Regions from separate parts of the Caldanaerobacter subterraneus subsp. tengcongensis MB4 genome, predicted to be linked through region 3. Evidence: riboswitches for the same ligand, from Rfam matches in the RefSeq annotation. Region 3 holds a riboswitch; each other region holds the start of a gene.
The links. A riboswitch is a leader RNA that binds a small molecule or an ion and turns the genes downstream of it on or off. The one in region 3 is predicted to bind thiamine pyrophosphate.

Region 1 (3,598 bases), 720 kb from region 3:
ATTCTTCTTCTTGCACAATGTCAACTTATTTTCAAAAATTTTTACACAAAAATTCTTACACTCATAAAATGAGTAAGATAAGCAAAAGCAATGCCTATTGTAGAACCCATTAAAACATCGGAAGGATAGTGAAGCCCCATGTATATTCTAGAAAGTCCAACAAGTACTGCAAGAGAAACAAAGATAATTGCAAGGTTGGGAAAGAATATTGAAAAAGTCATTGCGAGAGAAAAACTGGCAGTCGCATGTCCAGAAGGAAAAGAATAATCTTTTAATAATTGACGAAAAGTGTTAGCATTTGCAAGCACCATATAAGGGCGAGGCCTTGTGTATTTTCTCTTCAACAGTTGCACAAAAAGATGACTACTTATAAGGGAAAACAAAGCCTCTATCGCAGACGTTTTGACATTATTTTTACCAAAAAGGGCCAAAAATACTGTCACAAACACGGTGAAAACAGGGCCACCCGCATGAGTTATTTTGGGCATTATTTTATCCAAGAGGCTGCATTTTATCCTCTCATTGATGTAGAAAAATATATTTCTGTCCTTGTCCTGCAGTATTTTTCTTAATTCCATTGACAGGCCACCTCTTTAAAAGTCTTCATTTCTATCTTATCATAATTTTTATAAAATGTCTCTCTTATGAGCTCACCCTCAAATTCCTCCATGTTGATTTCACAATTTTAAAAAAATAAAGGGGCCCTATCCCCTTTTTAAGCCAAAGCTCTTTTCTTAACTTCTTCTATGGCATTTCTCACTTGAGGAATTAAGGAAACTACAAAACAAATTAAAACCTCTGTTCCTATGATACTGCCATTAACTAAAAGTGAATACACTATGGGGTTCATACCTTTTGGAGCATAGCTTGCAAAAAAGAATATTCCAGACAAAAAGTGGGAGAAAAATCTTCCAAAACCGCCGACTAAAATTCCCAAACTTAAATTTTTTCTAAAAAAGCCTGCAAGCCCTAAAGCGCCAAAAGCCAAAGGATAATCCAAAAGAACCTGTACCCATTGTACTATAAAAGGATCTTGAATCAGCTGCAAAAACCCATAGGCCATTCCAACGACAATTCCTGGACCGGGACCGTAGTAATAGGCAAAAACAAACAGTGGAAGCATGCTGGCAGGTGTAATAGATCCCCCTTGGGGCCAGTGGTAAAACCTTATATAAGATAGAACAAAAGCTATAGCAATTGAGAGGGCCCCATAAACAAGCATTTTTGTGTCAAACTTGACACTTTTCCTCATAAGATACAAGAGAAAAGCTGCCAGCAAAATTGCTAGGATTACAGAAAGGGTCACTGGTTTTATCTCTGCAAAATCAGAAAATATGCTTAAAATATAGGACATAAACAAAAACACCTCCATTTTTAGGAGGTTATGTTCGCTGAAAAAAGGCACCGCCTCATGCGGTGCCTTTTGAGCCCGCATTCCCTACGGAGGCATTACCCTCATCAGGTTCCAAGGGTTCGGCATTTCTGCCGTCTCAGCCTTTTCAGGCTCCCCCAGCGGACATAACCACCCGTATTTTGTTTTGCTTATTTTTAACTTTACCACTTTTTATGCTATGTGTCAATACTTTTAACTTACAAGCTGCTCCTCTTCTCTCTCAAACTGGCTGTTGTAAAGTTTAGCATAGAAGCCGCCTTTTTTGAGAAGTTCTTCATGGGTTCCCTGTTCTACTATATCTCCATGGTCCATAACGAGTATTAAATCTGCATCTTTTATTGTAGAAAGCCTGTGAGCGATTATAAAGCTTGTGCGCCCTTTCATGAGATAATCCATCGCTTTTTGTATCTGTATTTCAGTTAAAGTATCTACAGAGCTTGTAGCCTCATCCAGTATGAGAATTTTTGGGTCTTTTAATATGGCTCTTGCTATTGTAATAAGCTGCTTTTGTCCCTGAGAAATGTTAGTACTCTCTTCATTTATCATCATGTTATATCCACCAGGCAGGCTCTTGACAAAGCTGTGAACGTGTGCTGCTTTAGCAGCTTTAATCACTTCCTCATCGGTTGCGTCAAGTCTGCCATATCTTATATTGTCCATGATAGTTCCATTGTAAAGCCAGGTGTCTTGAAGCACCATTCCAAAGAGGGACCTTAAATCTTCCCTTGAAAATTCTCTTATATCGTGACCGTCAATTAAGATAGCACCTTCATTTACATCGTAAAATCTCATTAAAAGCTTGACAATTGTAGTTTTTCCTGCACCAGTAGGACCAACAATTGCAACTTTTTGCCCTGCTTTAATCTTAGCAGAAAAGTTATTTATGACTATTTTATCTGGCCTATAGCCAAATTTGACATTCCTAAATTCAACGTCTCCTTTTATATCCTCCAATTTTATCGGCTTAGGATTGTCAGGCACTTCCTCCTCTTCTTCCAAAAACTCAAAAACTCTCTCAGCACAGGCTGCTGTCTGCTGAAGTATATTGGAAATATTTGCAATCTGCGCAATTGGCTGAGTGAAAGACCTAATGTACTGTATAAAAGCCTGTATATCTCCCACTTCTATCGCATTTTTGATGACCAACCAACTTCCTAAAACTGTAACAGCGACATACCCTAGATTGCCTATCACATTCATAAGGGGCATCATAACACCTGTCAAAAACTGTGACTTCCAAGCAGCATCATACCAAGTGCTATTAAGCTCATCAAATTTGGCTATACTCTTTTTTTCTCCATTAAACGCTTTTACTATGTGATGTCCTCCATACATTTCCTCCACATGCCCATTTACATGCCCTAAATAATCTTGCTGCTCTCTAAAATATTTTTGAGAATACTTTACAATAAAAGCAATTACTAAAGAAGACAGAGGTATAATCAAAAGAGCAACCAACGTCATAAGCCAGTTTATTGTAAGCATCATAATCAGAACGCCAATAACTGTGGTCACAGAAGTAATTATCTGTGTCAAGCTTTGATTGAGAGTCTGTGTAATTGTATCTACGTCATTTGTGATACGAGAAAGTATTTCTCCTTGATTCGTGCCTTCAAAATATTTCAAAGGAAGTCGATTAATCTTCTCAGAAATTTCCCTTCTAAATTTGTAGGTAACTTTCATTGCAACACCGGACATTATCCAGCCCTGCAAATAGCCAAATAAAGCGCTTAGCCCGTATAATCCAATGAGGATTAAAATTATCCTTCCAATATATTCAAAATCTATTCCGCTTCCCTGACCTGTTATTCTGTTCATCACACCTTCAAAAATTTTGGTGATAGCTTTACTCAATATTTTAGGTCCTGCAATGGAAAAGGAGGTACTTAATATTGCCAGTAAAATTACCGTTATTATAGAGATTTTATACTCAGACAAATACTTTATAAATTTTTTCATCGTTCCCTTAAAATCTTTTGCTTTTTCTGCTCCACGTACTAAAGCCCGAGGTCCTCCACCCCTACCCATATGTGGAATTGGCGGCATTTTGGAATCTACTTTTCTGTCTCCGCTCATGCTAATTCCTCCTCCTTAAGCTGCGACAAAGCAATATCTCTATAGGTTGGACAAGTCCTCATTAAATCTTTGTGCTTACCTATGCCAACAACTCTTCCTTCCTCCAAAACAATTATCTGATCTGCATTA
Region 2 (3,598 bases), 460 kb from region 3:
CTGCTTCAGGTTTTACAGGCTGTGCAAATACGGATCCTGCTCCTATGTAGTCAGCTCCTTCTTTTTCTGCTTTTAAAGCTTCTTCAACGGAATACGCAGACCCTCCCACTATTTTGTCAGGTCCCAATATTCTCCTCACAACGCCAACAGGCAAATCATCAGGCCCTACATGTACACCTTCGGCATCTACAGCCAGGGCTATATCAACTCTGTCATTTATAATTAGAGGAACATTATATTTTCTTGTAACTTCCTTTACTTTAAGGGCAATTTCATAGAATTCTCTGCTGGATATATCTTTTTCCCTCAGCTGAACCACAGTAACACCATTTTTAATAGCTATCTCCACCGCTTCAGCTATGTCCATCCCTTTTATAAAGGACCTGTCAGTGATAGCATACAAAGTAAAGTCTATCCTCTTCACAACCTTTACCCCCTTATTCAATCCATCACAAGGCCGCCATCTACAACCAAATTTTGCCCTGTTACCGCTCTCGCCCAAGGTGAAGCAAAAAACAGCACTACATCAGCCAAATCTTCATGAGCAGTAACTTTCTTCAAAGGAGTGGTCTGTTCAATTAAATCAAAAACCTCTTTGCTGGTAGCCGAACTCGCATCTGTAACTTTTAAAAGCCCTCCGCTTACCATGTTGACAGTGATGCCATACTCTCCCAATTCTTTTGCCATATTGCGTGTAAAACCGATCAGAGCAGCTTTAGCAGTGGTATAATCGTGGTAAGGAACCACTGGATTCTGAAACAAATTAGTCCCTATATTTATAATTCGGCCAAAGCGCATCTTTTTCATATCTTTAAGTCCTGCTTTTATAGTGTTCAAGGCCCCTTTTACAGCTCCTTCTAATTGTTTTAAATAATCTTCCCACTCAATTGTTTCAGGAGTTTTTCTGTTCATCGGATCAAAAACATAGTCAATCAGCGCATTGTTCACAATAGTAGTGACGGGTTTCCCAAAATACTTCTTTGCTTCTTCAAACATTGAAGCTACTTGATTAAAATCTCTTACATCAGCTCTAATAGCAACAGAATTTCTTCCCAGCTCCTCTGACAATTTTTGCGCCTTTTCTTCGCTTTTATAATAATTTACTACCACGCTGGCTCCTTCTCTAGCAAAAGCTTTAGCAATGGCAGCACCTAAGCCTCGGCTAGACCCTGTAACAAGAACTACCTGTTCTCTTATTTCCACAACAAACATCCTCCTTATTCTATTCTTTAAATTCAACATTCCAGAAATGATTTGTGGGTCCCACTCCATGCCCTATAGAAAGAGAATTTTTTATGGCTCCTGTGATGTACCTTTTAGCCCTCTTCACCGCCTCTAACAAATCATATCCTAAAGCCAAGTTTGCTGCTATAGCTGATGAAAAAGTGCATCCTGTCCCATGTGTGTTTTTAGTGTTAATTCTCTCCGCTTTAATTTCGTAAAATTCTACTCCATCATAAAACACATCCACCGCTTCTCCTTCTAAATGTCCGCCCTTTACCAAAACTACCTTTGCGCCTAAACTTAAAATTTTCTTTGCAGCTTCCTTCATATCCGAAATGTTCTTTATCTCCATTCCTGTTAATTCCTTAGCTTCCATCAAATTTGGCGTAACAACAAGGCTTAATGGCAACAGCTCCTCCTTTAATGCTTTCATCGCCTCAGGTTTTAAAAGAGGGTCTCCACTCTTCGCAATCATGACTGGGTCTAAAACAACTTTTTCTACTCCGTATTCTTTTAAGCCCTTTGCGATAGTTTTTATAATCTCTTCATTGGATACCATGCCTATCTTAACTGCATCCGGATACAGGTCTTCAAAAATTGCTCTCATCTGCAAATAGACCATGTCAGGGCTTACATCTTCAATTCCTAAAACTCCCATAGTGTTCTGAGCTGTTATTGAAGTAATGACGCTCATTCCAAATACTCCGTGGGCAGAAAAAGTCTTCAAATCTGCCTGGATTCCTGCTCCTCCTCCTGAATCTGAACCAGCAATTGTAAGAGCTAATTTCATATACTCACCTCCAAGATAATAAAAATATGCCCACCTGAAAAGGTGAGCACTTTTTACAGATTCCGTAAAACGTGCTTCCCTTCGCAGGCATTACCCTGGTCAGGTTCTAAGGGTCGGGAACGAATCCCCTCTCAGCCATTTCTGGCTCCCCTAGCACTTTGATATTCAATTTTTTTAAGTTCTTTTGCTTCTATTATATCATAAGATTAGAAAAATTCAATCCAATTTATTTTCAAAAGCATCAAATTTTATAGGCTTTATCTGTCACGCAATTTATAATCTTAATCACAATTCTCCTGTCGACTGGTATTTTTTCAGCCCTTGGTAAAGGATAATTTTTAAAACCAAATAATATAATAAGGAAGATGAATAACACCATATATTCTCATATATACTGCTCTTACCAAGGGCAATCCTTGCAGGAATTGCACTAAATAAGAAAATGGGAATTGCATATATGAGAAGATTACGGAAGATTTTTGGGAAAACCGTATCAGGTTTTTCTGCCATTGTTAAAAGCTGCAAGACTATCGCTGAAATTGCTTCAGACCTTAAACCAAAAAGAGTAAAACTGTATACTATGAAAAATAAAAGTCCCATTAAAATAGAAGCACTGAAAATTGAAATGATATAAGCTATTGTCAATTTAATTCCACATATTTTCATACACCATATATTTAGAAATATTAACAAGGGGGTTGAAAGAGCTGCAGGAAAATTTAGGTTTTTTAGTACAATGTATTTTATGAGAGGCTGTGGTTTTAGTAAATCAAAATCAAAATACCCTGTTAAAACTGATTGTCCAAACTTAGAAACAGCTTCTGCAAAGAAAATTGCATATAGGTTGTTTACTAAAAAGAAACAGGTTATATAAAAAAGAATTTCTTCTCTATTATAATCACCAAAAACGTCAATTTTTTGAGTAAGCAGGTAATAGCCTAAAAATGTTGCAGTGTATAAAGATAAGTCTGCCAAAAACCAGCTTACCAAATTTGCTCTATATTGAATTGCTTTTTTAATTGAAAATCTTATAGATTCTATTAGCATGTTTTCACGCCCCATGAGAGGTGTATTTTTTTAATCCATTTTTCATAAGTAAAAAAACAATGAAACCAAGTATTAACACCCAGACTAGCGAAATAAACAATCCTTTATTTACTATTTCAATGTCAAAATTAGCATCACATATAAGCTTTGACGGGATGTATGTCATATAAGGGAAGGGAGTCATTAGCATAATTGATTCAATTTTGCTAGGCAAAAGGTCTAAAGGGAAAATGGCACCTGAAAGAAGACCTGTCAGTAAGTTTCTGATGGCAGCTATGCCCCATATTTCTGTCAGCCAAAAAGATAACAATCCTATTATAAAGGAAAATAAAGCATTGAATAAAAAACCCAAAATTAACGCTAAAGGTAGGTATAACAGCCGGTTTGCTGGGATTTCAATTTTTGCCCAAATTGAGGTCATAATAATTACTGGCATATATAAAATTGCAAACTTTGCAAGGCTTGAAGATATGTGACTGTATGAAATACTGGTCAGATAATTCACTGGAAGTAAAAGCTTTTGGCCAAATCTGTAGG
Region 3 (3,598 bases):
ACGCCTACTGCCTGTGCAGCTTTGGGCAGAAGCCTTACAGCTGTTGCGATGATGAGGACTATGATGAAAGGAGAGAAGGATAAAGTCACTCTTGTCATAAAAGGGGATGGACCGATAGGCAGTATTGTGGTCGTATCCAATTTTCCAGGTATTGTAAAAGGATATGTGGGAAATCCTTTTGTCGATTTGCCTTTGAGTGAAAAAGGAAAGTTAGATGTGGGAAGGGCTGTTGGTAAAAAAGGTTATGTGACTGTGATAAAGGATATAGGTTTGAAAGAGCCTTACATAGGGACGGTGGAGATCCAGACAGGAGAAATTGGAGATGACATAGCCTATTACTTTTACACTTCTGAGCAGATTCCCTCTGCTGTAGGATTAGGAGTTTTAGTGGGGAAGGAAGGGGATGTGCTGACAGCGGGAGGGTTTATACTTCAGCTCCTTCCCGATGTAAAAGAAGAGGTAATATTAAAGCTTGAAAAGGCTATTGGTCAAATTACCTCTGTAACAGACCTTTTGAGGCAGGGGAAGACTCCGGAAGATATTTTGACCTCTATTTTTGAAGAGGAAGAAGTAAAATTTTTAGAGAAAATACCGCTAAAATACGAGTGCGACTGTTCACAGGAAAGATTCGAGAGTGCTATTCTTGCCTTAGGGAAAGAAGAGATACAAAAACTTATTAAAGAAGAACAAGGTATTGAGACTGTGTGCCATTTCTGCGGCAAAAAGTATTTTATAACTAGAGAAAGACTTGAGGAGCTTTTAAAAGAAGCGGAAAATTGATGCTGATTTATGAAATTGGGTGTTGACTATTGAGAGTTTTTTATGTATACTATTACTTGCATGGAGCAAAATTGGTCGTGTAGCTCAGCTGGGAGAGCACCTGCCTTACAAGCAGGGGGTCATAGGTTCAAGTCCTATCGCGACCACCATGGCCCAGTAGCTCAGCTGGTTAGAGCGCCAGCCTGTCACGCTGGAGGCCGAGGGTTCAAGTCCCTTCTGGGTCGCCATCCTGCCCCGATAGCTCAGTAGGTAGAGCAAGGGACTGAAAATCCCTGTGTCAGTGGTTCGATTCCACTTCGGGGCACCATCCAAGCGGGCATAGCTCAGTTGGCAGAGCATCACCTTGCCAAGGTGAGGGTCGCGAGTTCGAGTCTCGTTGCCCGCTCCATAAGGCGACATAGCCAAGCGGTAAGGCAGGGGTCTGCAAAACCCCGATTCCCCGGTTCGAATCCGGGTGTCGCCTCCATAAAATATAGTGGCTCTTTGTCAATAGTTGGGGTGGGTATTTTTCTGAATGCCTACCTCTTAGTTTTTCATATATGATTTTGTTATTATAACCTTCTGTTACAGAGTTACTATAAGGAAACACTCGCATTAGTTATTTCTTCAAACCAACTGTTAAATACCTGCACACGTCTCTTAAATTCATCAATTTTGCTTTCTTTGGCTGGTTGTATCCGTTTTTTAATTCTATTTTTGTTTCTTCTGAAGATTGGTTTTTTAATACTTTATCGAATTGTTCTTTTAACTGGTATGCCATCTTTAAATCATCACTGTACCAAAACATTACTTCTACTTTTTCTTTTTGTTTTTCTGTCAAAGTATCGTATTTTGCAAAAAGCAGCCTCCAGCTCTTTTTAAAATATTTTCTTTTATTAGCCGGCAATTCCTTTTGTACTCTCTTTCTTACATTCTCTACTGCCCAATATACATACCTTGTAAAATGAAATTTGTCTATGGCTATTTTGGCTCCTTTAAAATATATTTTTGTTATATCAGCAAAAGGTCTCCACATATCTATAGTAACCCATTTTACTTTGTTTCTGTTTCTAAATCTTTTGAAATATTCACTTAAATTCTCTTGCTTTCTGTCATTTAAAATATCTAAAATTTTTCTTTCTTTGGGGTCTACAACAATGCAATGATATTTCCTCTCTCCAGAATTTCCTTAATTTTAGATGTTAATTTCCCGCATTTTGGACAAACGTGAGGCTTTTGCTTCATTTTGATGTGAAACTCTATTCTATCGTCATTTCCTATAATGTTTTCCCAAATTATATCTTCAGATTTTAAAAGATTTGTGATATAATTACTTTGCACTTATTCTGATGCTTCCTTTTGTTGGGTTGTTTTAACCACTTCTATTATAGCAGGCATTCAGAATAAGTGCGCTCTTTTTTTGTAGGATGTTTTTCATCCACCCCAACATTTATTATAGAACCATTTTTTAAAAAATTTTACCTGCGAAACCTTGACACGGACGTGGAAATTGTAGGAATTCAATTTTTTTAATCTTTATGATATAATAAAAATAAAGCTGTAATTGAAAAATTAAATACTCAAGTGCTAGGGGAGCCAGAAATGGCTGAGAGGGGATTCGTTCCCGACCCTTAGAACCTGACCAGGGTAATGCCTGCGAAGGGAAGCACGTTTTATTGAGTCTGTAAAAAGTGCTCACCTGAACAGGTGGGCTCATTTTATTATTTTGGAGGTGGTCATATGGAAGTTAGCTCTTACAATTGCCGGTTCTGACTCTGGGGGAGGAGCAGGAATTCAAGCAGATTTAAAGACTTTTTCAGCCCATGGAGTATACGGCATGAGTGTCATTACTTCAATAACAGCGCAAAATACCATGGGGGTTTTAGGAATTGAGGATATAAGTCCTGATATGGTGTATCTGCAAATGAGGGCAATTTTTGAGGATTTGTATCCCTGTGCAGTGAAGATAGGTATGGTGTCTAATGAAGACATAATTAAGATGATTGCAAAAGGATTAAAAGATTACAATGTAAAAAATGCTGTGCTGGACCCTGTCATGCAGGGGCTATAAAACATTCATTGGCCATAGGGCATGGAGTAGGTCCCACTAACCATTTTTGGAATATAGAAATAAGGAAGGTGTGAGATATGGACTTAACCCTTTATGCTATAACGGATAGGTCTTACATAAAGGATATGGATATTGCTGACGCAGTAGAACTAGCAATAAAAGGCGGTGCAACAATAATTCAACTGAGAGAAAAAGATATATCAAGTAGGGAATTTTATGAAATTGCTCTTAAAGTTAAAGAAGTGACAAAAAGAAATAAAATTCCTCTCATTATTAACGACAGAGTGGATATAGCTTTGGCAGTAGATGCAGATGGAGTTCACGTTGGACAGGAGGATTTGCCAGCAGATGTTGTAAGGAGAATGATAGGTCCTCATAAAATAGTAGGGGTATCAGCGAGGACAGTGGAGGAAGCTTTAAAAGCACAAAGGGATGGAGCGGATTATTTAGGGGTAGGAGCAGTGTTTAAGACTCCTACAAAGCCGGAAGCGGAAGCCATTGGAATAGAAGGGCTGAAAAGGATAAAAGAGGCTGTTACTATTCCAGTCGTTGCAATAGGAGGTATAACGAAGGATAATGCTTATGAAGTCATGTTAAAGTCGGGAGTAGACGGGATATCTTCAGTTTCAGCTGTATTTTATGGGGATATAGAAAACAATACAAGAAAACTTTTGGAGGTTATAGCAAAAGCGATAAACGATAGGAGGAATTTGAAATGAAAAAAGAATCACCGGCACAGGTTGTATGCTTACCTCTGTAGTAGCAAGC
Region 4 (3,598 bases), 160 kb from region 3:
TATATTACTGAAAAATTACTTCAAATTCTTTATGTGATAAAAGAGAGATATGGGAGTAGAGAAGAAGCAGAACAATTCGTACAAGAACATCTTGAATTTGACTTTTTTAAAGAAGTGTTTATTCAAAAGTGTTTTAGAGAAAAAGAGTATGAGAAAATCATAGAGTTAGCTTTAAAGTGGGAGGAACAAGACAGGCAATATCCTGGTTTAGTATCAAAATGGAAAAAGATGAGATATGAAGCCTATAAAAAGCTTTCATTAAAAGAAGAACAAATGAAATTGGCAAAAGAGCTTTTGTTTGATGGAAATTTTGAATACTATCGAGAACTAAAGGAATTAATTACTGGCGATAGAGCAGAGTTTTACAATAATTTAAAACAAGAATTAAAGAGCTATAAGGGATGGCATGGGAAAGATATTTATCTTAAGGTCATATTAGAAGAAAATGACTTGAATGAGCTTATGGAGTTTGTAAAAGAAAACCCAACAAGAATAGAAGAATATGCAGATAAGCTAAAAGATAAGTTTAAAGATGAAGTTATTGAAGTGTACAAAAAATATATAAAACTTGCTGCAAGCTCTTCATCAAATAGAAAAGACTATCAAAAAGTATGTGGAATACTTAAAAGATATAAAAAAATAGCAGGAGAGCAAAGCCAAAAAGAAATTATAAATGAGCTAATGAGGTTGTATAAAAAAAGACCAGCATTTATTGATGAACTTAGCAAAATTAAGTAAGGCAGGACCAAAGAGACTCTTCATTAAAATAATGGGAAAAATATAAGGGGTATTATTTATGGGGAGAACTAAGCAGAAAGTAAGATATAAACTTAATAGTGGTGGGATTAAGAGCTTAAGTGATGAAGAAATTAAGGTTATACTCCGCGCGGCAGATGAACTGATTGGAACAGGTGGACGCAGTATGCTGGCAAAGATCCTTAAGGGTTCAAAAGATAAAAAAGTTTTAAAGTATGGTTTGAACAAATGTCCTTCTTATGGATATTACTGTGAACTTACGAGGGAGGAAATAACCAAACGGATTGACTGGATGATAAAGTCAGGCTATCTTAAAATTGAGTACAGTGGGAGACTTCCAGTGCTTATCTTTACGGAGAAAGGTTGGGAAATTGAACGTGAAACTTATGCAAATGAATTGTTAAATAAACTCACAGAGATTTTGGAAGATCAAGATTATAGTTTTGTTTATGAATTAAAAGATAGAAACCGAGGGATGATACTTCTTTTAATCGAAAAAATCAAGAATACGAAGAATGCCAGGTTTATACCCCTATTGAAAGAATGGAAGAGAATAGAATATAAAAAGGTTCAAACAGAGCTTCAAAAAGCAATTAATTATTTAATGGAAGTTGGATTTTGAGAAATTTTGTGATATAATTACTTTAACCTATTCTATTCTAAAAATTAAATACTCAAGTGCTAGGGGAGCCAAAAATGGCTGAGAGGGGATTCGTTCCCGACCCTTAGAACCTGACCAGGGTAATGCCTGCGAAGGGAAGCACGTTTTACGAAATTTGTAAAAAGTGCTCACCTTTTCAGGTGGGCATATTTTATTATTAAAAACTTCAAGGAGGTTTTTATCATGACTCAATTAGAATATGCCTTATCAGGCATAATTACAAAAGAGATGAAAATAGTTGCGGACTATGAAGGTGTGTCTGAAGAATTTATCCTAGAAGAAGTCAAAAAAGGTGAAATAGTAATACCAGCAAATGTTAACCACATAAATCTCGTTCCCAAGGGCATAGGAAAAGGATTGTCAACAAAAGTAAATGCTAACATTGGAACTTCCGATGCCTTTCCTGAAATTGGAAAAGAAATTGAAAAGTTGAAAGTAGCTATAGATGCTGGAGCAGATGCAGTAATGGATTTAAGCACTGGTGGCGATGTTAACAAGTCACGACGAGAAATAATCAAAAACTCATCTGTACCTGTTGGTACAGTGCCTATGTATCAAGCAGCAGTAGAATCTATATCAAGATACGGCAGCATTGTAGCAATGCCTGAGGAATTTATTTTTAAAGTGATAGAAGAACAAGCAAAAGATGGAGTTGATTTCATCACTGTCCACTGCGGTCTTACTTTAGAATCCCTTAAAAGACTTAAAGACAACAAACGAATTATGAATGTAGTAAGTAGAGGAGGAGCTTTTACAATAGCCTGGATGATTCATAATGAAAAAGAGAACCCCCTTTATCAATATTTTGATAGGCTTTTAGACATAGCAAAGAAATATGATGTAACGCTGAGTCTTGGGGATGGGCTTCGACCAGGATGTCTTGAAGATGCAACCGATGCAGCTCAAATTCAAGAGCTGATAATTTTAGGCGAACTTGTTAAAAAGGCTAGAGAAGCAGGAGTTCAAGTAATGGTAGAAGGACCTGGTCATGTTCCCATTGATCAAATCGAAGCCAATGTAAAACTACAGAAAAGTCTTTGTCACAATGCTCCTTTTTATGTGCTAGGGCCGGTAGTAACAGATATCGCTCCGGGCTACGATCACATCACTGCTGCAATAGGAGGAGCGATTGCTGCTTTTGCAGGAGCAGATTTTCTGTGTTATGTCACCCCTGCAGAACATCTTGGACTTCCTGACATACAAGATGTCAAAGAAGGTGTCATTGCTGCTAAAATTGCTGCCCATGCTGCAGATATAGCGAAAGGTATAAAAAAGGCCAGAGAAAAAGATTTAGCTATGGCAAAAGCCAGGGCAAATTTAGACTGGAATGAACAAATACAACTATCCATTGACCCTGAAAAAGCCGAAAAATACCGTGTAACTAAGAATAAGCCTAATGTGGAGACCTGCAGTATGTGTGGGAAATTCTGTGCCATGCAAATAGTGAGTGAATATTTAGGAACTCCTACTACAAGTTGCTAAGAGGCTATTTTTTAGTTCAAATTACTCATACAATCATGTTAAAATTAATCGCAGTGAGCAACAAAATGCTCACCTGGGTCGCAGTAACCCCAGTTAACAAAACAAGGGAGGTAATTTTGTGCCCAAAAAAAGAATAAAAGATTTAGCTGAAATTGCTCTTGTTGCAGCAATTTATTTCGCACTCACAATTATATTTTCGTCCATTTCGTTTTTACCCGTTCAATTTCGAATCGGGGAAATTACGAAATCCATTGTAGTATTCAATAAAAAATATGCTATTTCCATGATGATAGGAAATTTTTTTGCAAATTTGTTTAGCCCATTTGCTGGTGCAATGGAATTAATTTTTATGCCTCTTTCGAACTTAATAGGCTGTACAATTGGATACTACATTGGAAGACTTACTCACAAAGCGATAGGAGCTATATTCATAGCCCTTTGGATTGCAGCATCAGTTGCAATTACTTTAAAGGTTTCTGCAGGCATACCATTTATTCCGACTTTCTTAAGCGTGGGAGTAGCGGAAACTGTACTTTTGGTAACTGGATATTTTTTGCTTTTCACAATTGAAAAGAAAGGAGTTGTGAAATTTGACAGATAAATATAAAGAGAGAAGATTTGACATTTACGGTTACGAAAAAATTGACAAAGAAGTTCTAGAATCTATTGAATATGAGTATCCTGAAAAAAATACTATCG

Region 1: another riboswitch for thiamine pyrophosphate. It lies ahead of thiT (energy-coupled thiamine transporter ThiT); the one in region 3 lies ahead of TTE_RS08295 (hydroxymethylpyrimidine/phosphomethylpyrimidine kinase).
Region 2: another riboswitch for thiamine pyrophosphate. It lies ahead of thiD (bifunctional hydroxymethylpyrimidine kinase/phosphomethylpyrimidine kinase); the one in region 3 lies ahead of TTE_RS08295 (hydroxymethylpyrimidine/phosphomethylpyrimidine kinase).
Region 4: another riboswitch for thiamine pyrophosphate. It lies ahead of thiC (phosphomethylpyrimidine synthase ThiC); the one in region 3 lies ahead of TTE_RS08295 (hydroxymethylpyrimidine/phosphomethylpyrimidine kinase).

The regions. Positions count from the first base shown of each region.
Region 1 covers NC_003869.1:2,398,139-2,401,736, forward strand. Annotated here, with positions in the region: gene TTE_RS12010 (phosphatase PAP2 family protein) at 42-578, opposite strand; gene thiT (energy-coupled thiamine transporter ThiT) at 716-1,354, opposite strand; TPP riboswitch at 1,418-1,521, opposite strand; gene TTE_RS12020 (ABC transporter ATP-binding protein) at 1,586-3,439, opposite strand; gene TTE_RS12025 (ABC transporter ATP-binding protein) at 3,466-3,598, opposite strand, start outside.
Region 2 covers NC_003869.1:2,138,199-2,141,796, forward strand. Annotated here, with positions in the region: gene thiE (thiamine phosphate synthase) at 1-415, opposite strand, end outside; gene TTE_RS10640 (3-oxoacyl-ACP reductase) at 442-1,203, opposite strand; gene thiD (bifunctional hydroxymethylpyrimidine kinase/phosphomethylpyrimidine kinase) at 1,223-2,014, opposite strand; TPP riboswitch at 2,074-2,176, opposite strand; gene TTE_RS10650 (ABC transporter permease) at 2,300-3,061, opposite strand; gene TTE_RS10655 (ABC transporter permease) at 3,066-3,598, opposite strand, start outside.
Region 3 covers NC_003869.1:1,680,265-1,683,862, reverse strand. Annotated here, with positions in the region: gene hslO (Hsp33 family molecular chaperone HslO) at 1-780, shown strand, start outside; tRNA gene TTE_RS08325 (tRNA-Val) at 854-929, shown strand; tRNA gene TTE_RS08320 (tRNA-Asp) at 931-1,007, shown strand; tRNA gene TTE_RS08315 (tRNA-Phe) at 1,012-1,087, shown strand; tRNA gene TTE_RS08310 (tRNA-Gly) at 1,093-1,168, shown strand; tRNA gene TTE_RS08305 (tRNA-Cys) at 1,172-1,246, shown strand; gene TTE_RS08300 (transposase) at 1,379-1,882, opposite strand; TPP riboswitch at 2,339-2,441, shown strand; partial or broken gene TTE_RS08295 (hydroxymethylpyrimidine/phosphomethylpyrimidine kinase) at 2,498-2,818, shown strand; gene thiE (thiamine phosphate synthase) at 2,908-3,549, shown strand; partial or broken gene TTE_RS08285 (hydroxyethylthiazole kinase) at 3,557-3,598, shown strand, end outside.
Region 4 covers NC_003869.1:1,522,628-1,526,225, reverse strand. Annotated here, with positions in the region: gene TTE_RS07465 (SWIM zinc finger family protein) at 1-738, shown strand, start outside; gene TTE_RS07460 (RQC domain-containing protein) at 797-1,378, shown strand; TPP riboswitch at 1,430-1,532, shown strand; gene thiC (phosphomethylpyrimidine synthase ThiC) at 1,601-2,899, shown strand; gene TTE_RS07450 (QueT transporter family protein) at 3,018-3,500, shown strand; gene queF (preQ(1) synthase) at 3,490-3,598, shown strand, end outside.